2 linked regions of the Thalassoglobus sp. JC818 genome follow. Each later gene encodes a partner of the first gene's protein in a complex. Links are inferred from orthologs where the notes say so. Each region holds a gene or a part of one and is shown in the gene's direction. Other genes may lie near its edges. The genes, in order: smc and AB1L42_RS07545.

Region 1 (8,286 bases):
CATCTCACCCCCAATCAAGCGCCTGTTTGTCTTGAGGTCAATGCCTTGAGCCTGCGAGCGGAACGGTGTTGTCATGCAAGTTCGACGTCCCTCAACGTCCAGCCCCGAACGCCAACACGTTGACGCCACGACTGAAACGTCTGACAGTCGACGGTCGTTTCTCAAGCTGTGCGCTTCGTCTCTGATTTTCGGGTCGACGCTCTCCGGCTGCCACGAACTGAACATCAAACGTTGGTTTGATGACGAAGAAGCGATGCGGTTGAATGTTCAGGAGGCGATTCGTGGTGAAGATGGGCATTCCAAGCTGATTGGTGATTACATCAAGATCGCTGATTCCACCTTAGGATACATCAAGGTCCAAGGAGTCGGATTGGTGACTCGCCTGGACGGAACCGGTGAAGATCCGCCGATTTCTCCGCTTCGAACTCGCTTGCTTGATGACATTCGCAGAGAAGATATCGACGACCCGAACTCCCTGCTCCGCTCTTCTGAGACCAGTCTCGTTGTCGTGACGGCATATATTCCGCCGATCGCCCGGAAGGGAGACCGGCTCGACGTTGAAATTAACATGCCTGATGGAAGTGAGACAGTCAGCCTGAAAGGCGGCTGGCTGATGCCCTGCCGATTGAGCGAACATGCTTTGCTGGAAGGACAGGTTCATCAGGGCAATGAAGTTGTTTACGCCACCGGCCCGATTCTGATTGACGGGTTGTTCGAAGATTCCAATGGTTCGAGTGTTGCCTCGCGAAAAGGTGTCATTCCAAGTGGAGCGATCTATTCTGGACCGGATCGTATTCTCACAGTGGCGATCCGTAGCGATTACCGTCGAGTGCGTATGTCGACTCATCTTGCGAGCCGAATTGGACAGCGATTCCACGACTATGACAAACACGGGATTCGTCGCCCTTTAGCAACTGCGAAGAGCAACGCTCACCTTGAGTTGGTCGTTCAGGATCGATATCGAAACAACTACCCACGATTCCTGCAGTGTGTTCGACATATTACGTTGACGGAATCGCCTGTCGAAAAGCATCTGCGGATGCAGGATCTCGGTGAACGGATCATGTTTGGTCCGACGTCCGAACAAGCTGCTTTGCAATTAGAAGCGGAAGGAAGTGAAGGCGTCGCAGCACTCAAGCGAGCCTTAAACTCCCCTTCTCCTGAGGCACGTTTTCGAGCGGCAGAAGCTCTCGCTTATCTCGGCAAGCCAGAGTGTGCGACTGAATTGAGAGAAGCGGCTCGGAACGAACCCGCTTTCCGAATCTTTGCTCTCGCAGCACTCGCCTGTTTGCAGACAGGTGAAACGATTTCGGCGCTCGAAGAGTTGATGCACGAAGAAAGTCTCGAAACTCGCTACGGTGCGTTTCGTTCGCTCTCCACCATGGCTCCCGACGATCCCATCGTTCAGGGAATCCCCATGGATGGCGAGTTCCGAATGCATCTCATCGATTCGACCGCGACCCCATTCGTCCATATGACTCGTCGCAAAAAGCCGGAAGTTGTCCTCTTCGGAGCGGAACAGGAATTCCAGCTTCCAATGACGATTCGAGCCGGTGCTCGAATTCTGGTTCGAGGAAACACACTCGAGAACACCATCGATGTCAAACGTGTCGCTGCCGGTGAGGAAGATCAAACATTGACCGTTTCGGCACGCATCGCTGAGGTCATCAAAGCTGCGACCGATCTCGGTGCGAGTTATCCGGACATCGTGCAGATGCTCGTCGAAGCAAAGAATCAGAGCAACCTGCCCGGCAAGATCGCCATCGATGAAATGCCGAAACCGGGTCGAGTGTATCATCGCGTTCCGGAAGACTTCGCGAACGCAGACAATGTCAACGGTGCGACCTCGTCGGCACCTGCGACAATCGGAAGCGATGGGCTGATGCCGAATCTCTTCAACGAGCAAAGCAACAAGACAATCGTCACTGAAGCTCCGGAACCATCTGACCCGAAAGAGGCAGGTATGGAGCCGAATGGAATTATCGTGGAATAGTCTTCGCCCACAGGGGTGTTAATTAAATCGCTCTTAAGATTCGAACCTTCGGGGAGTTAAATCTCCCCTCCCCTATCTGCTTTTAAGTTTCTGTGGAATGCTCAAGTCGTTAGAACTCTTTGGATTCAAGAGTTTCGCGGATCGAACCCTGTTCGAATTCTCGAAAGGGATCACTTGCGTCGTTGGGCCCAACGGAAGCGGTAAGAGCAATGTTGTTGATGCACTGAAGTGGATTCTGGGTGATCAAAGCGCCAAGAGCCTCCGTGGTAAGGAAATGTCCGATGTGATCTTTAATGGATCATCCGGGCGCCGTTCCAGCGGATTCGCCGAAGCCACGCTCACCTTCGACAACTCCACCGGTCTACTTCCTGTCGATACCCGCGAAGTTCAGATCGGTCGACGACTCTATCAAAGCGGCGATTCCGAGTACTTGCTGAATCAGGCTGCCGTCCGCCTTAAGGATATCCGTGATGTCTTCATGGGGACCGGTGCGGGAACGGCGGCGTACAGCATCATCGAACAGGGTCGTGTCGATCAGATTCTGCAGGCGAACCCCACAACTCGACGTGTTGTGTTCGAAGAAGCTGCCGGTATCAGTAAATTCAAGTCGCGCAGAATCGACGCCGAACGGCGACTGGAGCGCGTGGCTCAAAACCTGCTTCGACTGACCGATATCGTCGACGAAGTGGAGACCCAGCTCAATTCGACACGTTCACAAGCCAGCAAAGCTGTGCGCTATCGCGAGTTGAATGAAGAACTCAAAGCACTCTGGACGGGACTGGCTGCCGATGACTTCCGGTTGATCTCGTCCAAGATTGACGACGAACAAGCCCGACTCGACGAATTGGAAGAAGAACTTCAGGAGTGTCGCGACTCCTTCGGCGAGCTTGAACAGCAAAAGTCATCGATCGAAACTGCAATCTCTGATTGCGACAGCCAGTTAATTCAACATGAACGTCGGATCGCAACTTATCGTGAAGAGATTACTCGTTCGCGTTCTGTCATTGATCACCAGACATCGCGGCTGGCTGAAATCGCCGCCGACCTGAAGAAGCTTCGGAAGCGATCGACACTCTCGCTGCTGCGTGCTCAAACGATCGAGAACGAACATCGGGCGACGGTCTTGCGAGTTGATCAGTTCGAGGATCAATTCGTTGAGGAGCGAGAGGCTCTTGTTCAGCGGGAAGAACTTCTCGAACAACTTTCCGAAACGCAAAAAACAGCTCGCCAGCGTATCAACGAGATTCAGAATGCCCTCAAGCAATTCGATTCCCGTCGAACAAACAATCTGGAAAAACTCGCTGGCCTCGAAGCTCAAAAGGCGGAAGTTTCCAAGTCTCAGGAACAGCTTCAGCGGCGGCAGGAACAAGCCGATGCGGGAGTGGAAGCGTCGACTCGTCGCAAGGAAGTCCTCGAACAGGAACTTCACGAAGCCGAAGAGACTCTTCAAGCTCAACGAGAAAATGTCGCGAGTGTTCAGCAGGAACGAGAAAACCGTGTTCAGCAGCGACAACTGACAGAGGAAACACTCCTTGAACTTCGACAGCGAGTCAGTGCTGACCGCGCGCGATTCAGTGTTCTGGAAGAACTAGAACAGCGGCAGGCTGGTATTGCCATCGGCGTTCAGGAGATTCTCGATCGGGCTGTCGCAGCCCACTACCCTCCCTGGAATCAGGTCCTTGGAGTCGTTCGTGATCTGTTGGAAGTTCCGTTGGAGCTTGGCCCAATCATCGATGCTGCGCTCGGAGAACGTTCGCAGTGGATCGCGGTTTCCAACCTGACTCCGATGCTCGACTATCTAAAACGAGGTGCCGTTCCGATTGATGGCCGGATCGGTTTCGTGGCTGTTCAAACTTCCGATCGAACGAACAGTTCCCCGCTCGACGGTGATGATGGGGTGGAACTCACGGGGGAAGACGGAGTTTACGGTCGCGCAGATCGTCTTGTTGCTGCGCACGCGCGAACACCCGGATTGGCCGAATCTCTGCTTTCAAAAACGTGGATTGTCGAATCTCTGGCGGATGCTCAACGTCTGGCTGCAAACACGCCCTCCGATCTCCGGTTTGTCACGCTTCAAGGTGAAGTCCTGACACCGCAGAACGAATTGCTGGTGGGACATATTCCTCACGAATCCTCGATCGTTTCCAGAAAGAGCGAATTGCGGGAACTGAGAAGCGGCATTCTGCAAAGTGAGCGACGGATTGAAGATCTCACGGAACGAAAGAAATTGCTTGAGATCGCCATTCAGGAGAAACACGCTGAGCTGGTGAGTGCACGTTCGCAACTTGAAAAGTTCTCTTCACACGTTGCTGAAGCAGCGACGAAGCTTGAAAGCGAGCGGCAAGAATTTGATCGTCGACAGAAAGCCGCCGATGAAATTCGCTCAACGATCGAATCGCTCAGCCAACGTCTGAGCCAAATTGATGGAGAAAGCCACGAACTTCAACGAGACTCTGAGGAATGCACGCAAGAGATTGAAACGTCGCAATCAGAGATCCAGTCGATCAAAGATCAACTCGCCGATCAGGAACAGGAGTTTCAGAAAGCGAAAAAGGAACTCGAAACGTATCAACTTCGATTGGCGAAAGCAGAAGAACGTCGTTCCAGCTTAATCAGCGAACGCGATCGTTCCGAACGAGATTTGAGTCAGGTACGTGTTGCAGTCGTTGAGTTTGCCGAGCAAGTTCGGGAACTGGAAACGGCACAAGCGCGTGGAGAAATGACGGTCCTGCAGGCGGAAGCGACGATCGCTTCGCAAACGTTGATTCTGGAAACCATTGTCGCCGAGACTCGCGAAGACTTTTCACGAAGAAACCAGCTTCGAGTTCAACGCAAGCAAATTCAGGAAACCGAAGAGTCCGCCCATCGCCGCCGCAGAAGCCTCGAAGATCAACAGCACCAGGTTGAATTCACATTGCAACAGCTTCAGCACCAACTGACAGCCACCGCTGATCGGATGGTTGAAGAATTCCATGTCCCACTTTCGGAGCTGGTCTCAGGCGGTGCTTCGGCTTACAAGATCTATCTGACAGAACAATACGGGGAAGAAGTCGCTGCCGAGATCACTCGACAACATAGTTCAGAGAGCGAAGAAGGTCTCGACGCCGAGGACGACTCGTTGTCTGAAGATGAGGAAGTTCAATCGTCTCTGGAAATTGAAGACGAGTTACAGGAAGAAAACGAAGAATCTGACGCTGAGGAGCCGGAAGAAACCGACGAGTTTGTGATGCCGGATTCGATTCCGACCTATGAAGAGGTGCGTGACGAACTGGAGTCACGCGTTGATCGATTGCGTCGCAAAGCGAAGATGATGGGACACGTGAATCCAGACGCTCTGGAAAGCCTGGAATCACTCGAAACCCGCTATCAAACACTCAGCCACCAATTGAAAGACTTGCAGCAAGCGAAGTCGGTGCTGGAAGAGATTATTCGCAAGATCAACAAGGAGAGCCAACGTATCTTCCTGGAGACGTTCGAAAACATTCGTGTGCATTTTCAGGAACTCTTCCGGAAATTGTTCGGCGGCGGCGATGCGGACATCATCCTCGAAGATCCTGATGATGTGCTGGAATGCGGAATCGATATCGTCGCCCGACCACCCGGGAAAGAACTTCGCTCGATCACCCTGCTCAGCGGGGGCGAGAAAACGATGACCGCTGTCGGTCTGCTCTTTGCCATGTTCAAGAGCAAACCGAGCCCTTACTGCATCCTCGACGAAGTTGATGCAGCTTTGGATGATGCAAACGTGGACCGCTACGTGAACGTGGTCAAGGAGTTCGTCGCGACGACGCAGTTCGTGATCATTACACACCGCAAGCGCACGATGACTGCTGCTGATATTCTCTACGGGGTCACCATGGAACAGGCTGGTATTTCGAAGCGAATCTCTGTGAACTTTGAAGACGTCGACGACAACGGAGAAATCAACGTCGCTGCTTAGAGCAAGTTGCTATGTCCGGTGCACTTCTCTTTATCCGCTCTAACGTGATGCTTCTAGGAAATGCTTGCGACAACAGCTTCATGTCGGCGTTATCGATCGTGAGCGATTGAGGTTCCCTGCCCTGTTCGAATTACGGGCGACATTGACGCCGGTTGATGAGACATCCGACCTCATTGCCTGCGGGTTGCAAGTTCTCGTGAATCTCTCAACAATCTCAAACTCGTAGAGAGCGAATCCGCAGATCTGTGTGCGGTCGCTGATCCGGGAAGAGTCCATTCTGAACGGTACGCTTTGCGAGACCTGTAAGCCCGAGCCGACAGCCAGAAATTTCCGATTGGAAATGGGCTGCGTTTGTTCTGGTTGGACGAGTCTTGCGAATGGCTGAATCGACTTCTTCTTCCCGTCCTATCGGTGTCACACAGTTTTCAGATGAAATTTCAAGACCAGATTGAGAATGTGATCCTATGGCCGCCAATCCTGAAGTTCTCCTCAGCGCCTTTGCAGATGAAGCAGCGAATCGGAAAACAGCGATCGAGCAGATGTCGTCCCTGGCTGCGTTGGGACTGAAGTTCTACAGCCCTCGATTTGTCGATGTGACCGGCAACGGGACCGTGAAGCACGTTGTTGAACTCGACGATGAAGAACTGAAACAACTGGCAGCGATTCACGAAGAATACGGGATGTCGGTCGCCAGCATTGGCTCACGCATCGGCAAGGTGAAACTGGTCGATCAGGAAGATGGATCGCACAACAAGTTCGTTCCGTTCGATGAATACATGGCTGGCGAGGTCGCTCAAACAGTCCGTGCTGCTGTCGCGCTGAATGCAAAACTGATCCGTGGATTTTCTTTCTATCAACCAAAAGGCGAAGAGCCGGAGCGGTATGTTGATCAGGCTGTGGAACGAGTCGGAGAGATCGCCGACGAATTCGCAAAACACGGCATCGTTTACGGACTGGAAGTGGAAGCGAATCTGATCGGACAGAACGGGCGCTTGCTTGCAGAATTGGCCACCAAGATTAATCGCGACAACCTGGTTGTGATTTTCGATGGAGGAAATCTCTCCTCACAGAACATGTCGCCCGTTCAGTGCTTCGAAGAGTACGAAGCGATGCGTCCGCATATCGGCTGGATTCACATTAAAGACTACGCCATTGATTCTTCGCTCGAGTGGAAGGGTTACGTCGACGAAGAGCGACTTAAGAATTTCGTGCCGTCGAACATTGGCGACTCAGGACACGAAATGATTCTGCGCGACTTCCGCGAGCACATCCCTGCCCTTGATGAACGGATGCGACGACTCGGCGGACCTGGAGTTTTTCTGGAACTCGAACCACATCTGAAAGGTGGAGGACAGTTCGGCGGATTTAGTGGCCCTGACGGGATGGGCGTCGCAGTTCGTGCTCTCTGCTCTTTGCTCGACTATGTGAACATCGACTACCGTTTGCGAACCATGCAGGACATTCGCGAGCTACGCGGCTTCTAATCATCGAACGTCCTCTTCGTGAAGCTTTTGGATGAGCGCAAAAAATTGAAGCGAGCGAGACTTACAGGATCTCGCTCGCTTCTTCTGTTTCTGTCCTTCAGGTTTACACGCAAACCATCAAACCCGATTAGTTTTCGATAGGAGGTCGCTGACGATTTCGTCCCTGTCCTTGTCCATCACGATCAGGGCGACCTTGTCCTTGTCCGTCACCACGATTTCCGCCTCGACCGCGAAACATTGATCGTCGATCGAGTTCAAAGTCTGCACCCTTCATCGCGGCGAAGGTCTCTTTCTGAGCGTCGGTGAGAACTGCTTCGAGTTTTTCATCAGTCTCTTTGGTGAGCGCTTCCATTTTCGTTCGGACTTCCATGAAGCCTTCTCGTCCACCGGAACGTGCTGCTTCCATGAGTTCTCGTGAAGAGTCTTCCATCGAGCTGATGATCGAATCAATCTTCCCGGTCTGATCTTCGGAGAGTCCGAGCTTAGCTGCGACATCTTTGTCTTGCAGAGCACGTGGGCCTTTGATTTGAAGAGCGATCTGCTGGAGTCGTGAGTTCTGTTCGTCGCTGAGCAACTTGGCCAGTTCGGCTTCTGCGTCTTTGGTCACAGTTTCGCGGGCTTCCCGAGCTTTCTCCATGGCGGCTTCCCGTTCTTCCCGGGACATATCACGGAAGTTACCGAAGTCGGCCATCATTTCGCGGGAGTCTTCACGCACTTTGTTTTGCAGGTCACGAACAGCGGCCAAAGCGTCTCCGCTAAGTCCGATTTCTTTCTGGACCTGCTCAAGTCCAGCCAGAGTCAACAAGCTTGTCTCATCACCTCCACCTCGGCCGAACCCTCCTCGACTTTGACCGCCACGACCGCCTCCG
Region 2 (6,691 bases), on another replicon or contig:
GCTTCGTCTTCTGAGACGAATCGACCGTCGCAATCAAGTCTTCGTGAATCGAGTGATCGTATTGGTTCGCGAAAAACTGGAGTGACAGCGAGCACGTCAGCACCGTCCGGTGTCGATCATCTTTCCGCCGCCTCAAGTGAGCCGAAACCGTCAGTTACTGGGAGAAGCAATCTCTCGCAGGATCAGGTTGAGCTTGCAGATGTTGGTGAAGCGACGCCGAAGGAGGAATTGGTCGAGAAGTCCGACAGGGTTTCGACCCAGTGCGGACACTGTCAACGTGTTGTGAAAGCACCGATCGATCTCGCTGGTGCGGAAGTTCGATGCCCTTCCTGCGGCAAGGCAGTGCGTCTTCCAAAGCTCAAAGTTTCAGATTCAGGACAATCGAAGTCCTCGCAGAAAGAAGAGGAAACTCCGGAACACGTCTTGCGTCGGCAACTTGCTGAAGTCGTCCAGAATGCCATTCGCGAGACAGATTTGACGCTGATTGAAAGTCCGACCAGCAGCGATCAGGCGAGAAAAGGAAAAGTCAAAAAGTACGTTCAACTCATTGAACGCCACGCGGAAACTCCACTCGACTACAGAAAGTCGAAAGACGCTCGCGAAGCGATTCGAAAAATCGTCGAGCTGCACAGTCAATCTGGCGGGGAAGCTGTTCTCGGGTTGCTTCCCAAGATGTCGGATCAGGTTCGTCCCGATGCGATTCGAGCAATCGGCAAACTAAGAATCGCACAAGGGTTCGAGCCGGTGCTACGAACTCTTTTGAGTTCTTCTTCCGAGGAAGTTGAAGCAGCAATTCGCGCAGCTGGGAATTTTGGCGTCGCGAACGTTGTCCTGCCGCTTCTCTATGTTCAAACAATCAATCCCGAGCATCGAATTCGAATTGCTTCTTCAATCGCTCGGCTGGGTGAGCCTGCTCTCAAACCGTTACTCGGAGTTGTAACCTCTCCGTCCAGTACAGATGCCTTGAGACATGCTGCGATTTCGGCATTGCGTGAACTGAAATCGGAGAACAGCGTCGATGCACTGGCCGCGATTCTTAATCATGACTCTCTACCGATCAGACAAATTGCAACCGAAGCATTGGTTGAGATCGATGATCCCAAGACACTTCGACCGTTGATGAAGCTAGCGTCTGATCCTGATCCGGAGATTCGCCAGAATGCGATCAAAGGGCTGGCTCGATCGAAGTCCAAAAAGGCTGCTCCAGTTCTCGTGGAAGCATTGAAGGACCCTTCGAGAGAAGTTCAGCAAAACGCGATCATTGGTTTGGGAGAGTTGGGTGACAAATCTTTCGTCGCCAATCTCGCTCCGTTCCTTGAGGGCGACGACCAGGAAGTCCAACTGACAACAGCGGAAGCGATTGCCCGGCTCGGCGACAAGCGAATTGTTCCGAAGCTTTTGGGACTTTTGGAAAAGGAAACTCATGGGCGTCACGATGCAGATGTCCTGCATCGACTGGTCAAAGTTCTTCATAAGTTTCGCGATCCGCGATCTGTCCTTCCCCTTTGCGAACTTCTCGATTCCGCAGATGCCAAATTGCGTCGCCGTGTTGTGGAATCTCTCGGTGCAGTTGGCGATTCAGCCGCTCGCCCAGCACTTGAACGAGTCTTGCAGCGAGACCATGCGGACGACGTTCGAGCGTCAGCAGCGAAGGCATTAGGGGATCTGGGAGATCCACAAGCGATCGAAGTGTTGACCTCGGCGCTTCACGAAACATCCGAAGTCCGAGTCAAGGCGCTCATTTCTCTGGCGAGATTTAAGTCATCCAATGCTTTGCCCGTCATCCGGGATATGGTGATCGACCCGCTTCCTCAGGTTCGTTATCAAGTTGCGAGCTTGCTCGGGGAAGTGGGAGATAAATCAGCCATCACCGAATTAGAAGAACTCGCCGCCGATGATGAGTTAATGGTGAAGCGTGCAGCTCTAAAGTCGCTGGAGACTCTGGGTGACGAACGGAGTGAAGCGGAGATTGTCAAAGCGGGCCGAAAGCTAAAGAAGGCTCGTTCGAAAGTCTCGAAGGCCCCGATGTTTGCTGGCTTTGACATGGGGGGGCTTTCTTCTGTCCCCGGCGGGATGGCCACGGTCATTGGGGGAGCAGCTTGTGTGCTTCTCCTGGCGGTTTATTTTCTGTTCTTCCGATCCGGAGGCGGAGGCGAAAATGAGGTTGTTGTCGTCCGTGGCAATGTCAGTTCCGTGGGGATTGCGGAAGATGGCGTGATGATCGTCGCGTCCCGAAATCGCGGCATGACAGAGACCTGGAATGTTTCGAGCGACGAGCGACTCTGGTCAGGGACTGACCTTCCCAAAGCGAAAGGGATGGTTGTTTCGAAAGGACTGAATCAGGTCATGGTTTCTTCCGCAAAGAGCGCACTCTTCTATGATCTTGGATCCGACGGAAGTCTGACCAATCCAACCGAAGTGCCAGGACACACATCTGCCATTCGCGATACCGTTTCCACATCTGATCGCCGCTTCGCTGCCACGGTTGATGTCGAAGGGATCGTCCGCATCTGGAGTCTGGAGGCTCGAAATACAACGGGTGGACTGACGATTCCGAAGACCTCTGCTGCCATCGCTTTGGCCGACGAGGGACGTCTGCTCGCTGGGGGGACTTCCGCCTTACTCGTCTGGTCGGTCGAGACTGGTGAGATTGTGTTTGATGCCAACCAGATTGGAAGGATCTCGACTCGTTCCGGGACGATGACGTCGGTGGCGATTTCGCCGAGTCTCGAATTCGTCGCCGCTGCATATGGTGACGGAACGATTGTTGTCTACGACCTCGAACGGCAACGCGAACTCTCGCGGCATACGATTGTCGCTGGCAAACCGCTGCTGGTTTTTGACGAAGACAACGAACTGATTGTCGTCAACAGAAAGCTCTACCGCTTGTCGGACTTGCGGAAAGGAGAGCTTCAGGAATTGGGGCGGTCGGTCGAGTCGCGGACTTCTTTTGAGTATTGCAGCAAGACTAACCAACTCGTCATGGCCAGCGATGAAGCGAGTGGGATCACGGTGACAGACGTCAAAACTGGGGACTCGAAAGTTCTTGACCTGAAGTGAGTTCGCTGATGTGAATTCACAACGAGTCAACGTCTGTGTATGTGATTGCGAACTCAAACAGATAGAATTTCCGCGCTCTCTTTGTTTCGCGGGATTTGCTACGCTTTGAGGATTGAAAGCGTTTTGTGCGTCCTCATTCTTCGTGTGGCATGTCTGATCAATATCGCGTTGAACTCGAAATCTTCACTGGTCCCCTCGATTTGCTGCTCTATCTGGTGCGGCGAAACGAAGTGGACATCAAAGACTTGCCGATTGGTGAGATCGCGCAGCAGTTTCAAGACTTCTTGATGGTCTTGCAGCATCTCGACCTCGATCTGGTCGGAGATTTCGTGGTGATGGCCAGCACTCTGGTAGAGATCAAGAGTCGTATGGTCCTGCCAAATGAGACATCTGATGACGAACCCGAGTTGAGCGAGGAGTCGCAGGACCCGCGTTCCGACCTCGTGCAGCAACTCCTTGAGTACAAGAAGTTTAAAGATGCTGCTCTGGCTCTTCAGGAGCGTGCTGCGGAGTGGCAGGAGCGTTATCCACGACTGGCGGACGAACGACCATCGACAGGAAAAGACCCGTCGATCGATCGCATCAAAGAAGTTGAGCTTTGGGATTTGGTCAGTGCTCTCGGCCGAATTCTCAAGAAACAGGACGTGGAGTCCGAATCGACCATTCGTTACGACGAGACACCGATTCATACATACGTCGAGCAGATTTCACAGCGTGTTCAAGCAGAACAGGAAGTGAAGTTCAGCTCTCTGTTTGAGAAAGAGACGATCCGATCGAAGATCGTCGGGATCTTCCTCGCTGTGCTGGAACTCGTTCGACATCACGGGTATCGGGCGGAACAGAATGAAGACTTCGCCGAGATCGTGATCCGTCCACCACTCCCTGAAACAGAGTGATCTGACGATTCTCTCCGCGTTTTAGCAGTCACCCAAGCTTGTTGCTTCCTCTTGAGAACCTGCAATGCGACTTCAGTCATCCAGGCAGTTGATTTGCTCGTGGTCATGGAGTTCAGAGAAGTCCACGGGATAGTTTCGGAACTGCATGGTGTACGATTCTTCAAACCACTTTTGGATGTGCGGCACAGCTTCCTGATCGTACTCAGGAGCGACATACAGCAGTTTGCCTTCGCTGTCGGAACGCAGATCTCCATCGTCGACAATCACTTCGCCGCGTCGAATGACATATCGAGGCAACTCAAACATCAGCTGCAGGTCATCCTGTGGTTGATAGATGGTCACGTCTCCGTCAGCACCTTGTCCGAGTTGCCCCTTCCGCTTGAGACCTAACATTCTCGCGGGGGCAGCTCGAGTGATGATTGCGATTTCGTAGAGAGTGTATTCGCGATCAATTTCGGCGAGTGTGCAGTGATCACGAACGCCAGCTGGCACTGTTTGCAGCATCTCATCACGTCGAGCCCGTTCCATGAGAAGGGCAATGATTTGTGGGTACGCGAGGAATGAGCCACCGTTTGGATGGTCGGTGCTCATGGAGACTCTCCAGGGATCGTCGATCAGCAAGTACCACTCGAGGCCGATCGCCCATTGCAGAGCGTGAACCATCGACTTGTTCTTGTATTCGATCGGAACAATCCCACAGCCCGCTTCCATTTCTGTGTCAGAACTGAACCACTTTCTTCCGAAGACATTGTGCAGGAAATATCCCAGCGGTCCGTCTCCGGTCATGGACGTTGTACTTCCGAACATGACCTGTCCAACGTCGACGGTTAGATTGTCATGTGTGTTGACGTACTCGACGAGTTCCGGGACTTTCGAGCAGAAGGTTTCTTGAGTGTCGGGATCTCCTCCGTAGCTGTGAAACTGAATATGCGTCAGATGACCGCGCAACCCCTCGAGAGATTTCATAGTCTCGAGAGTGGTTGTGTAGTTTCCGGGAACTCCCAGGTTGTTGCAGTGAATGTGGAGTGGATGCGGAAGTCCCAACTCGTTCGTCGCTTCTGCGATTCCTTGAACGATTTGGCGAGGCGTGATTCGGAACTGGTCGATCTCGTCGTCGAGTGAACCGACATTGCCGCCACCCTGTTTCCAGACTTCCACTCCGCCAGGATTGACGATTTTGGCGGAGTACCCTTTGGCTGCTCCAAGAAGCCAGGCGACATACGATTTTAGTCGGTCTTTCTCACCGGCAGCGATTTGTTTCAGGACATAGTGATTGTTTCCCATCAACAGGTAGAAGCCTTTGTCGATGACGGGTGTGTCCTGAAATTCTTCATGAACATGACGAGCAGCAATCGGCGGCACAGCTGCGTCGAAGGCTGTTGTGTAACCGAGTCCGGCGTAGAGATAGCCCGTTGCAAATGTGCTGGGAACGCTTCCTATCGTTCCTGAACGCATCGACTTTGTGCGTTTGTAGGGAGGAGAGTTACGTTTGTCTTCCGGCTGCATCTTTCGTGCGGCATTGACCTTCGGGCCTGCAATATGGCAGTGCATATCAACCCCACCCGGCATGACAATCATTCCTGTCGCATCAATCTCGCGGTCCGGATGTCGGGCTGCCACTTGAGACTTTGCGATCACCACTCCGTCTTCAATCCAGATGTCACGAACTTCACCATCGATTTCATTTGCCGGATCGTAGAGTCGTCCACCGTGTATCTTGAGAAGTGCCATCGCGTTACTTGAGCTCGAAGTTAGAACGTTTCAGCTGCAGTGTACGAACAGCTTCACTGAGACGAATTGAGTTGTGCGTTGCAGGTGCAATTCAAGTTCTACTGGAATAAGCCATAGAGAACGAGATTCACGCCGATCTTCGCAGCATCTTCGGTCGAATAGCCAGCACAGGCGGGAGTCGACTGCCGTTCGAGCGCACAACTGATGTCGTATTTGCTGTAGACCACAACGTATTTTCCGTTGATTTGAACTCCTTCGAGAACAGCTTCGCCGACTGTGTCTCTCACATTGAGAATTGATCCTCCCTGTCCATTCGGCGGGATTCTGCGATTCACTCGGCGGAGATCGTAACCGGTTTGCAAATTGTAGATCTCATGCCCGGAAGGAATACGGGAAAGCGGTTCCCCGAAAATCTGTTCGATCATCCGTCGAAAACTTTCGTCGAACTCGGCAGCCCCGCAACAGGCATCGGCAAAGAGAAATCCGCCGTTTTCCAGATACGCCCGAAGGCCGTCCGTTTCTTCTTCGCTGAGAAAGAAGTTCTTGCGGCCGTGCATGTAAATCATCGGGTATTCGAAGATCGCCAGATCGTTGGCTCGTAAGTTTGGCATCTGCGGAGCAGAATCGATTCCGACAGTTTCGAGTGCGGATTGAAGTCGACGAAGAGCATTCGGGGCGGTGTCCCAGCCTCCGGTGTGCTGGAGGCGAGCGATCGTCATGCGACCGCGATTCATTTCATTGAGATCACTCGCGGTGAGTAGCTGCGGTGTCCGGAGTTTGTCTTGAAGTTCGCGCCCCGTCGCGTAAGCAATGACATTTACTCCCAGCTTCATCGACTTATCGATCTGAGACTTGATTTGCGGAAGACGGTCGCGAGAGTCGCTGAGCGTCCACTTGTTCCAGCGGCACGCATGGTCGAACTCCGAATACATGATCGCCGTGCGGCAACCCACATCGACGCCCCATAACTCCGGTGGATTGTTGTCGAAGAGTTCTTCGCTGCG

Evidence for each region.
Region 2: the proteins of smc (region 1) and AB1L42_RS07545 are in contact, whole or in part, in a crystal structure (PDB 3ZGX), measured with the Bacillus subtilis proteins. The link is inferred for Thalassoglobus sp. JC818 from one-to-one orthologs.

Annotation. Positions count from the first base shown.
Region 1 is NZ_JBFEFI010000001.1:948,389-956,674, reverse strand. The notes cover bases 1,765-6,133. They hold smc (chromosome segregation protein SMC), read left to right. Parts: upstream 1,765-2,090; coding sequence 2,091-5,933; downstream 5,934-6,133. Other genes in these bases: AB1L42_RS03415 (flagellar basal body P-ring protein FlgI), read left to right, coding at 1,765-1,993. Also shown: more of AB1L42_RS03415, read left to right, coding at 74-1,764; AB1L42_RS03405 (TIM barrel protein), read left to right, coding at 6,398-7,417; AB1L42_RS03400 (hypothetical protein), read right to left, coding at 7,545-8,286. UniProt on the Bacillus subtilis protein: Required for chromosome condensation and partitioning.
Region 2 is NZ_JBFEFI010000002.1:791,502-798,192, forward strand. Bases 2,309-5,082 are described here. They hold AB1L42_RS07545 (segregation/condensation protein A), read left to right. Parts: upstream 2,309-3,209; coding sequence 3,210-3,956; downstream 3,957-5,082. Other genes in these bases: AB1L42_RS07540 (HEAT repeat domain-containing protein), read left to right, coding at 2,309-3,060; AB1L42_RS07550 (formylmethanofuran dehydrogenase subunit A), read right to left, coding at 4,029-5,082. In the rest of the region: more of AB1L42_RS07540, read left to right, coding at 1-2,308; more of AB1L42_RS07550, read right to left, coding at 5,083-5,687; AB1L42_RS07555 (DUF4159 domain-containing protein), read right to left, coding at 5,786-6,691. UniProt on the Bacillus subtilis protein: Participates in chromosomal partition during cell division. May act via the formation of a condensin-like complex containing Smc and ScpB that pull DNA away from mid-cell into both cell halves.